Regions from separate parts of the Fictibacillus sp. NRS-1165 genome, predicted to be linked through region 1. Evidence: riboswitches for the same ligand, from Rfam matches in the RefSeq annotation. Region 1 holds a riboswitch; each other region holds the start of a gene.
What was found. A riboswitch is a leader RNA that binds a small molecule or an ion and turns the genes downstream of it on or off. The one in region 1 is predicted to bind S-adenosylmethionine.
Positions count from the first base shown of each region.

Region 2: another riboswitch for S-adenosylmethionine. It lies ahead of ABHN01_RS06915 (homoserine dehydrogenase); the one in region 1 lies ahead of ABHN01_RS04950 (sugar ABC transporter substrate-binding protein).
Region 3: another riboswitch for S-adenosylmethionine. It lies ahead of ABHN01_RS22630 (methionine ABC transporter ATP-binding protein); the one in region 1 lies ahead of ABHN01_RS04950 (sugar ABC transporter substrate-binding protein).

Region 1 covers NZ_JBDPNU010000013.1:17,972-21,226, forward strand. The annotation lists gene ABHN01_RS04945 (sugar ABC transporter ATP-binding protein) at 1-685, opposite strand, end outside; gene ABHN01_RS04950 (sugar ABC transporter substrate-binding protein) at 773-1,885, opposite strand; SAM riboswitch class I at 2,023-2,131, opposite strand; gene ABHN01_RS04955 (hypothetical protein) at 2,288-3,061, opposite strand; gene cidR (cidABC operon transcriptional activator CidR) at 3,122-3,255, shown strand, end outside.
Region 2 covers NZ_JBDPNU010000018.1:25,351-28,605, reverse strand. The annotation lists gene ABHN01_RS06925 (endonuclease MutS2) at 1-56, opposite strand, end outside; gene ABHN01_RS06920 (hypothetical protein) at 151-444, shown strand; gene ABHN01_RS06915 (homoserine dehydrogenase) at 575-1,837, opposite strand; SAM riboswitch class I at 1,951-2,058, opposite strand; SAM riboswitch class I at 2,158-2,266, opposite strand; gene ABHN01_RS06910 (undecaprenyldiphospho-muramoylpentapeptide beta-N-acetylglucosaminyltransferase) at 2,392-3,255, shown strand, end outside.
Region 3 covers NZ_JBDPNU010000065.1:4,798-8,052, reverse strand. The annotation lists gene ABHN01_RS22640 (MetQ/NlpA family ABC transporter substrate-binding protein) at 1-240, opposite strand, end outside; gene ABHN01_RS22635 (methionine ABC transporter permease) at 269-931, opposite strand; gene ABHN01_RS22630 (methionine ABC transporter ATP-binding protein) at 921-1,952, opposite strand; SAM riboswitch class I at 2,053-2,165, opposite strand; SAM riboswitch class I at 2,246-2,361, opposite strand; gene ABHN01_RS22625 (phosphatase PAP2 family protein) at 2,405-3,034, opposite strand; gene ABHN01_RS22620 (general stress protein) at 3,126-3,255, opposite strand, start outside.

The DNA of each region.
Region 1 (3,255 bases):
TGATGTTTTCTTTTATGACCAATTCACCGTTCCTCATCACCGTGATATCGTCGCAGATCTCAAATATTTCAGGGAGACGGTGAGAAATGAAAATTATTCCTACATTTTGTGCCTTCAGGTTTCGCACGATACGGAACAGCTCGTTCGTTTCTGAGTGGCTCAACGGTGCAGTCGGTTCATCCAAAATAAGAAAACGGCATTGTGCTGATACGGCACGGGCAATGAGCACCATCTGTTTTTGTGCAAGAGTCAGTTCACTGACCAGCATTTTAGATGAAACGCTGATGTTCATCTCTTCTAAAATTCGCGTGGCTTTCTTATGCAGCGGTTTCCAACCTACCAGCTGCTTTCTGCCCATTTCGTTGACCAGACCATGGAGCAAAATGTTTTCTCCAACCGTTAAATAGGGGATCAGAGCGGTATCTACCTCTTGATGCACGATTTGAATTCCCTCTTCCAAAGCATCCCTCGGTGAAGTGATGACCGCTTTCCTTCCGTCCAAATGAATCTCACCCGTATAATGGCTGTAAGCCCCTGACAGAACCTTCATGAGAGTCGACTTTCCAGCCCCATTTGCCCCGATCAGCGCATGAACCCGTCCAGTCTCACTGGCAAAGCTCACATGATTCAAAGCCTTTACCCCCGGAAACTCGATACTTATATCCTTCATCTCCAACAGAGCCATCCGCTTCTCCCCTTTCCTCAAAGCAAACACTCTCTTCAGCTTAGAAAGAGAGCGCGCGTTATCATTTAATACTTGATTTACTTAAAGTTACTTTTGGTAGTGATCCTTCAGCGTCTTCATCCAATCTTCTTCAAACGCTTCGGATTTTCCCCAGCCTTTAATTTCCTTGGACAGGTTTACCATGTTCACGCCTTCGTTTGACTTTTGAAGATCCTTTTGTGAAACCAAAGAAGCCTTCAGATCATACGTTGGTGGGGTTTTTTCTCCAGCAAGCTTTTTGGAAAGAATTCTCATATCCACTGCTCCAATAAGCTTAGGATCAACAGCTGCTGTGTATTTCCAAGGGCTGTCCTTCTTCTGGATCTCTTGAAGGTCTGCGTTGGAGACATCGATTCCATAGATTTTAATCTCGTTGCGTCCAGCTTCTTTAATCGCACGTGCGGCCCCGATCGCAAAGGCATCCCAGGTGGCAAATACCGCGTCGATTTCGCCTTTTTTATGTTTGTTGAGCATCGCTGTTACCGCATTTTGCGTCTGGACTGATGTATCCGCTGAAGCGACTCCAAAGCGCTCGATTTCTTTGATTCCCGGGTTGTTCTTTAATGTCTCTTTATAAACGGCATTGCGTCGCACCATCGGCGGGAACCCGTCGACCCAGAGGTACACGATGTTGGCTTTCCCTTTATTTTCTTTCACGAGCTGATCAAGGGCAAGCTTGGCAAGAGCCTCATCATCTTGAGAAGTCAGAGTGACACCATCTACTTTTGCGAGGTCTGGATTGGAATCGAATGTCACGACGCTCTTTCCTTTTTCCCGCAGCTTCTTAATGTCGTTAATGGTAGCTGCATCGTCACCGTGAGAGATGATGAAACCATCGTAATTCTCCTCGGCCGCCTGGGCGATCGCATCGTGAAACTTGGCGGTATCACCGTTTGCTGTATAGGTATCAACCGTAAAACCAAGTGCCTCTCCTTCCGCTTTAGCGCCGGCTAAAAACTGTGCCGTATGATCATCACCACCGATTTTGCGGATGACCTTGATCCGTGCTCCCTGTCCTTTAGCAAACCGCTTCGGCACGTTATCAAACGACACCTTCTCATGTTTTCGGGCGTTAATCGTATCGCTGCCGGATGAACACCCTGTTAATAAAAGTGATAAAGCGACCACTGAGACAGCCGCGCTTTTAATGAATTTTTTCATTTCCCCAACTCCCCATTTTTTGTATCCTACTCTCTTCAAGGTGATTTTGTACAGGCAACAAGCCCATGTCCACGAAAAAAAAACCTCTCCGGAAAAGAGAGGTTTCATCGTTTTTTTATGTATACCGATTCCGTCCTCTCTTATCTCTCAAAACAGCCTGCTGTTTTGCTGGAATTAGCACCAATTCCATTACGGAACGGTTGCTGGGCGTCATAGGGCCAGTCCCTCTGCCACTCTTGATAAGAGAATGAATATTTATTTTTTTGAAAATATAGTTATTACTTTAATCGGCAGAAGGGGGAAAGTCAATAATTTTTTATAGAATTCCGAGGAAGCAGCAGGATTGTTCTTTGTGTATCTTCTTAACTGTAAAAAACCTCTCCGGCAAGAGAGGTTTGCCACTTAGCCCATTTGATCCCCGCCAAAAATCGCCACATTCTGCACCTCCGTACCAAACTCCCGGCCGTTCCACTTCATGGTGGTCTGCACATAGCCGAGGCGGTCGGCGTTATATCGGCCGGCGATGTTTTGGTAAGCGAGCAGCTCATAGACCCCATTTCGGTCAAAATCAACAGGGTAAAGGCCGGCTAATGGAGAGACAAAGCCCTGGATCGGTGATTTTAACGTTCCATCCGCATTATAGATCTCCGATAGATATTCCTTGTTTTTTGTACTTAGATCGATGATGAATGTTTGGCGCACATTAATGCTGTTGACCTGGGCTTTATATTGGTTCAGGTAAAAGACACTGTACTTGTATCTGTTATTGAAAACCTCGGAGTCAAATAGCGGTCGGAATTGTCCGTTTCTGAAGGCGAAGATATAGGCGTTGATCATCCCGCCGCTGCCTCCCGTATCCATGACCACCATGATGTCTTCTACCTTATCCCCTGTAAAATCGCCAAGAAAGAGGGTAGGATTGTATCCTGAATTTTCTTTGAGCGGAATCCTTGTGTACCTGTTCGTTCTTCCGTCCTGAACGACGGCTTCAATGTTCACCCAGTACGGACTGTGCGGTGTTTTTTCAGCCATGAGATAAACCGTATCAATCGCACCGTCGCCGATTACATTTCCCCTTTTTATATCAACTTCCTGCCGCTGTCTGTACATTCGTGGTCCCCGCCTTTCGATTTCAATAAAACAGTATATGCACAATTGTCTTGTTTTGGTTTTTATCCAGCAATCGTGATAAACTACATAAAAATAACGCCGTTCAAGCGGCAAGCAGGTGCAATCGTGGATATTAAACAATTACAGTATTTTATTGAAGTAGCCAAATATAACAGCTTCACCCGGGCAGCTGATGCTCTTTTCATAACCCAGCCGACCATCAGCAAAATGATCAAAAATCTGGAGGACGAGCTTGGCGT
Region 2 (3,255 bases), on a different contig from region 1:
GACAGAATTTCTCTGATTTTATTGAATTCCAGCATTTTATTCGTAAAGGTGTTCAATGGTCGTTGCCTCCTCTTTTTTTAACACATTACCGTTACACCATGTTTTATGAATGGTTCCTGCCGTCCCTCCTTCCGGGAACAGGGCCAGAACATGCCAATGAAAAAGGCAGAAATGGACCGCCGTCATTTCTGCCTGTTAATCATTTTCGTGGAGAAGGATGCGCCTCTCTGTACAGCCTCGCCCTATGCTTTGGCAGCTGTAAAAAGCATAAAAAATACGCCCAAAGAGCGCGGCATCGTTCGGTGCACTAAATACGCACACGAAAATGAGAAATGTTGTATGCTGACCGCTGTTCTTAACTATTGGTGGCCGCAAAAAGACATAAAGGTACAAACCGATTCAAACACGGTCTTTTTGCTCCAGCTATCCAATTCGATTAGTTAAGAACGTGAACGCTCATCCACACAACTCCCTTCCTTTTATTACTCCCATCATATGTAAAATACTTTTCATTGTCAACCTGATGACATAAAAAAATCCGCAGAGAGTAAAAGGGCTCTCCACGGATCTATCTTTATTCGGCTACAAGAACTTTTTCTCTCTCTGTTCCACTGCTGCTTTTTGAAAGCCGGACCGGATAGATGCTGTTCACCGGAATAAAATCATCCTGTGTTGAAGGCAGAGGGCCATCATAAAGCAAAGCAGCAAGAGAAGCATGAGAAAACCTGAGAGAAGTCCGGTCTAAAATGGTACCATGCTTTTCAAGCGATGCCACCCTATCTTTTGTAAAATCTACTTTGTCACCGATTAGAAGGTAGGTACGATCTCCTTGTTCCTGTTTTTTTTGTGTTACTGCCGATACTGCCGGTTTATCTCTGTACGCTTCTCCTGTTTCATAAATGGATAAGAAATCTTCCACGATGGCACTTGCCGTAGCTTCTGCCCCAGCTCCCGGCCCCTGCAAGGTCAAACAGCCGAGAAGATCGGTCTGAATACGGACGGCATTATCGACACCTTCCACTCCGTATAAGGAATGATCACTGTCTACAAATACAGGCTTCACTTCAAGATTCAGACTTTCGTTCAAAAGGACGAGATGCTTCACCCGAAGTCCGATCTGCTCCGCCAGCTGAATCTCCTCAAGGAGCACATTTCCAATCCCTTCAACCTGCACTTCTTCCCAGGAAGGCTGAACGCCATAAATCCATTTACTCAGCACCATCGCCTTATAAAAGGCGTCCAAGCCCTCAACGTCATTCGTTGGATCCGGCTCTGCATATCCTTTTTGCTGTGCCAGTTTCAGTGCTTCCTCAAAGGAAGAACCGGTCGTTCTCATGTGTGAAAGAATGAAATTGGACGTCCCGTTTAAAATGGCCTCCACATGCTGAATCCGATTGATTCTTAAAAGCTCCCTCAATGTTCTCAATATCGGTATCCCGCCGCCTACACTTGCTTCATAGATAAACCGCACACCTTTTTCCGCTGCACGTTCAGATAATTCCTCTCCATGACGGGCGATTAGATCCTTGTTGGCAGAAATCACGTGGCAGCCTGCTTCAAGTGATTGAATGATATAGGTTCGGGCGGGCTCAATCCCCCCGATGGCCTCGATGACCACATCTGGCGCTTCTTCCCCGATCGCCTTCTCAAAATCTGATGTCACCGGCACCCCTCCTACGGTAGGCCTTGATTTGGAAGGATCCTTAATTAATATACTGGACAGCCTCAGATGTTTTCCCAGCAACTCTTCTAAAGCTCCTTTTCTTTCTACAATGGATGAATACACACCCGTGCCAACCGTTCCCAATCCAAGCAATGCAATTTTAATTTCATTCATTGTCAACACTCCCTGTAATCTATAATTTTTAGTAAAAGACTGAATAATTAGTACCTGCCAGAAGGCAAAAGAAAAAACCTCATCATAAGAAGAGGTTTGCAGCAGCGGCCCTCCTCTTATCATCCAGGGTCTTTTCCTGCAGGTAGTAGCACCTTTTCAGACCTGTGTCTGAAGGTTGCCGGGCTTCATCGGGCCTTTCCCTCCGCCGCTCTGGATAAGAGTATTTCATTAGAATGAAACATGTTATGTAGCACTTTATTTTTTTAGTACAAAAAACCCCCTTATCATAAAGATAAGAGAGCTTTAGGTTCCCGTTCCGTCTCTTATCTCTCAAAGTTTTACCTTTGAAGGATTTGGCACCTTTTCAGACGTATGCCTGAAGGTTGCCGGGCTTCATCGGGCCTTTCCCTCCGCCGCTCTTGATAAGCTTCATTAAATTATTCTAACTCTATCATGGCAGTATGGATAGCGTCAACCATTATTCAGATATTTCAAGATTCAGCGGCAAATGCTTTTGGTATGATAGAAATACATAACTAAAAGGGGTGGAACGTTTGGGCAGGAAAATTGTGTTTACCGGTGGAGGTTCAGCGGGGCATGTCTCTGTCAACCTGGCGCTGATTCCCTTGTTCCTGGCAGAAGGCTGGGACGTCAGCTACATCGGATCTAAAGGCGGAATTGAACAGCAGCTGACAGAATCCATTGATGGGGTGCGCTATTACAGTATCTCAACCGGAAAGCTTAGACGCTATTTCGATTGGAACAATTTTAAAGAACCGTTCCGTGTCGTGAAAGGGGCTTTTGAAGCGTTTCGGCTCATTAAGACAATAAAACCAGATGTAGTCTTTTCAAAAGGCGGTTTCGTTTCTGTACCTGTAATACTCGGGAGCCGGATGAACAAGGTACCTATTGTGACACATGAATCCGACCTTAGCCCAGGGCTTGCCAACCGGCTATCACTTCCCTTCGCAAAGAAGGTATGTACAACCTTTCCCGAAACCGCTGACCAGCTCCCAAACGGTAAAGCAGTATATGCGGGTGCAGTGATCCGTACAGATCTGCATAAAGGGAACGCAGCAAATGGGAGGGCTTTTTGCGGTTTTACTTCCCGCAAGCCGATTATCCTGATTATGGGCGGGAGCCTCGGATCAAAAAAAATAAACGAGTCTGTACGATTAAGCCTGGATGCCCTGCTCCCCCGATATCAAATTGTTCATCTATGCGGGAAAGGGCAGATGGATGGTTCAATCAGAAGAAACGGCTATGTTCAGTTTGAGTATGTAACAGATGAACTTCCTGATCTCCTTGCGGCCACTCACTTTGTTGTTTCAAGAGCAGGATCAAATTCAATTTTTGAGTTCTTATCACTCAGAAAACCAATGCTTCTTATCCCCCTTTCCAAAGAAGCCAGCCGCGGG
Region 3 (3,255 bases), on a different contig from region 1:
GTCAATATCTCCATCAGCCAATGCTTGATTCGGTCGGACATAATCGGAAAACTCTACGATTTCCAAATCGATGCCTTCTTTTTCAGCTTTTTGAGCAATATACTTCCACACGTCGCTGTCAGAGCCGCTGATGCCTATCTTTACTTTTTCAAGCCCTTTTTCATCTCCGCCGCTGCACCCGCTCAAGAATGCCGACATTAAAACCCCGATGACTAAAATGATCAGTGAATATTTTTTCATAAGATTTCCCTACTCCCTTTTTCTCTTTTTATCTTCTTCTAATTTTTCTGGACAATATGTTTCCTGCGCTCTGCAGCCCTTGTACAAGGATGACGAGCAGAACGACAGTGACGATCATGACGTCTGTATCAAATCGCTGATAGCCATAGGCAATGGCCAGATCACCAAGGCCTCCGCCCCCGACAGCCCCTGCCATCGCTGAAGCACCCACCAAACCAATCGTAGCAATCGTAAACGACAGGATTAGTGAGCTGAATGCTTCCGGCAGTAGGATGCGGAAAATGGTCTGCCAAGGTGTAGCCCCCATCGCTTCTGCGGCTTCGACAATACCCGGATCGATCTCAAGCAGGCTGTTTTCCACGAGCCTTGCGATATAGGGGCCGGCATATACAATCAATGGTACAATCGCGGCGGATGTCCCGATGGAAGTACCGACGATAAATCTTGTAAACGGGATAATCGCCACCATTAAGATGATGAACGGTATCGAACGCAATACGTTTACAATCGCATTTAAAATATTAAAGACAGCCAGGTTCTCAAGAATGTGACCTTTCCTCGTAACTACGAGCACGACGCCAAGCGGAATCCCGATGGCAGCCGAGAACAAAAGGGAAAAACCGACCATTGTTAATGTGTCACCGGCTGCATTTAAAATGTCGACCCAAAATGTACTCCAATCAACTTGCATGAGATGCAACCTCCCTAACTTGTACTTCGCTTTGGTTCACGAAAAAGATCGCTCTTCTGATTTCCTGTTCGTCACCAATCAATTGGACAACAAGATTTCCGAAAGGCACGTCTTGAAGTTCTGTGACATGGCCGTACAGTACACTGACATCCACGTTGAATTTTTTAGCGATCTGCGAGAGCAGCGGCTGGCCGGTGGAAGCTCCGGTAAAGACGATCCTGAAAATCTTATGATTGCGGTCCTGCTTCTTAAGCAGGACTTTCAGGGATTCAGGAAGTTCATCCTGAAGAACCGAACTGACGAAGCGCGTTGCCGTCTCCGTTTGAGGCTTCGCAAACACATCAAAAACGCTCCCCTTCTCGATCACCTCTCCCCCTTCCATCACAGCGACGGAATCGCAAATTTCGCGAATGACATTCATCTCATGCGTAATGATGAGAATGGTAATGTTATATTCTTTATTGATTTTTTTTAAGAGCTTTAAAATACTGGCCGTCGTCTGCGGATCCAAGGCCGAAGTGGCCTCGTCACACAATAGCACTTCCGGATCCGTGGATAGCGCCCGGGCGATACCTACCCGCTGTTTTTGTCCGCCGGAGAGCTGGTCGGGATATTTATGACCGTGCTCTGTCAAACCTACAAATTCCAGCAGATCATTCACCTTCTCCTTAATGGCGGATTTCTTCACCCCGAGCAGGTAAAGCGGCGTCGCAATATTATCAAAAACCGTCTTTGCATTGAGCAGATTAAAATGTTGAAAGATCATGCCGATATTTTTCCGTTTTCTTCTCAAGTCTTTTGGAGACAATCCAGCCATGTCGTCTTCCCCGACAAAAACGTGTCCTGATGTCGGCTTCACCAGAAGATTTACACAGCGGAGCAAAGAGCTCTTTCCTGCTCCGCTATAACCTACAACTCCGTAGATCTCTCCTTTTTTCACCTCAAAGCTCACATTGTTTAGCGCTCTGACCTTATTTTTGCCACTCTCATAAAATTTGGTTACCTCTTCAAATCGAATCAATGGCTCCGTTCTCCTTCCTTCACTATCGCTTCCCTAAACAGCAAAAAGGCCTCTTCTTGAAAACAAGAAGAGGCCTAAGCATCAAAGAGTCGCTGATCTCTTCTTATCTTCCAAGCGTCATCGCTTGCCGGACTTGGCACAGTATTCCGAGTAAAACAGGAACCCGCTGCCGAGGCTTCAAAGGGCCAATCCCTCCACCTCTCTGGATAAGAAAAATATATATTTAATTACAACTAAAAAATCTCTTCCTAAAGAAAGAAGAGATGAAGTATCCATAAGGAAACGAGCTGCTCTTCTTATCTTCCAAGCCCATAAGGAACTTGCTGGAATTGGCACAGTGTTTTTCTAAATGAAAAACCCGCTGCCGAGGTATCACAGGGCCATATCCCTCCACCTCTCTGGATAAGAAACACGTTCATATTTTGTTGATGTTACTTATCTTAAACCATACTTTACTCGCATGTCAAATCTTTTTTCAGGGTTCTCTGATCAGAATAAAACACGGCTTTCATCAGAGCTAGCCAGACAGCTCCCCAAGCCACTCCCGCAAGGACATCCGTAAAATAGTGGATGCCTAAATAAACTCTGCTGAGCGAGACAAAACCGATATGAAGTGATAATAACATCATCTTTGTTTTTCTTGACAGCCTTTTCGTTAACATGACCAATACACCATACATTGCCGTAGCATTCATCGCATGTGCACTTGGAAATCCATATCTAATAAAAAACGGTTTTGTCGAGGGAGCGCGATAGTCCCATTTCTTTCTTAAAATCGAATTAACCCAGCGGCAGCCTGCCAAGTTAACAACCAAAAATAACGCTTTCCTTCGCTGTCCCTTCTGGCTGTATCGGCACGCTGACAGGAGTGTCGCTGGAATCAGCACAAAACCCGAACCAATAATGGAGTACAGCCTCAGAAAAATATCGATAACCTGTATGCCCCGCAACGAAAAAAAAGCGGAGCTGGTTTTTCGGTCCATTTTCATCCAATAAGCATTTTTACGAAGTTTAACCATTACATTCAACAGCAAGATCCCGATAAATATAATGCTAAATACAGCTCTCTCATCGTTTTTCATTTCTGCCCTCACTTCTAAATACATCTATGTACCTATCGTTTCATGAGGCACACTAATTTATTCACGGTCTTTCTGTTACTGGAACCCTCGCCTATAGTTTTACCGCTTCTTTTTCTAAAAACACCATGATACTTCCATGCTCGACTTTTTGCACATAGCGTTCAGCGGTTCGTTCAGAGAGGTCCAATGACATCAAAAGTTCTTTAAGGTCGTCCTCCGAG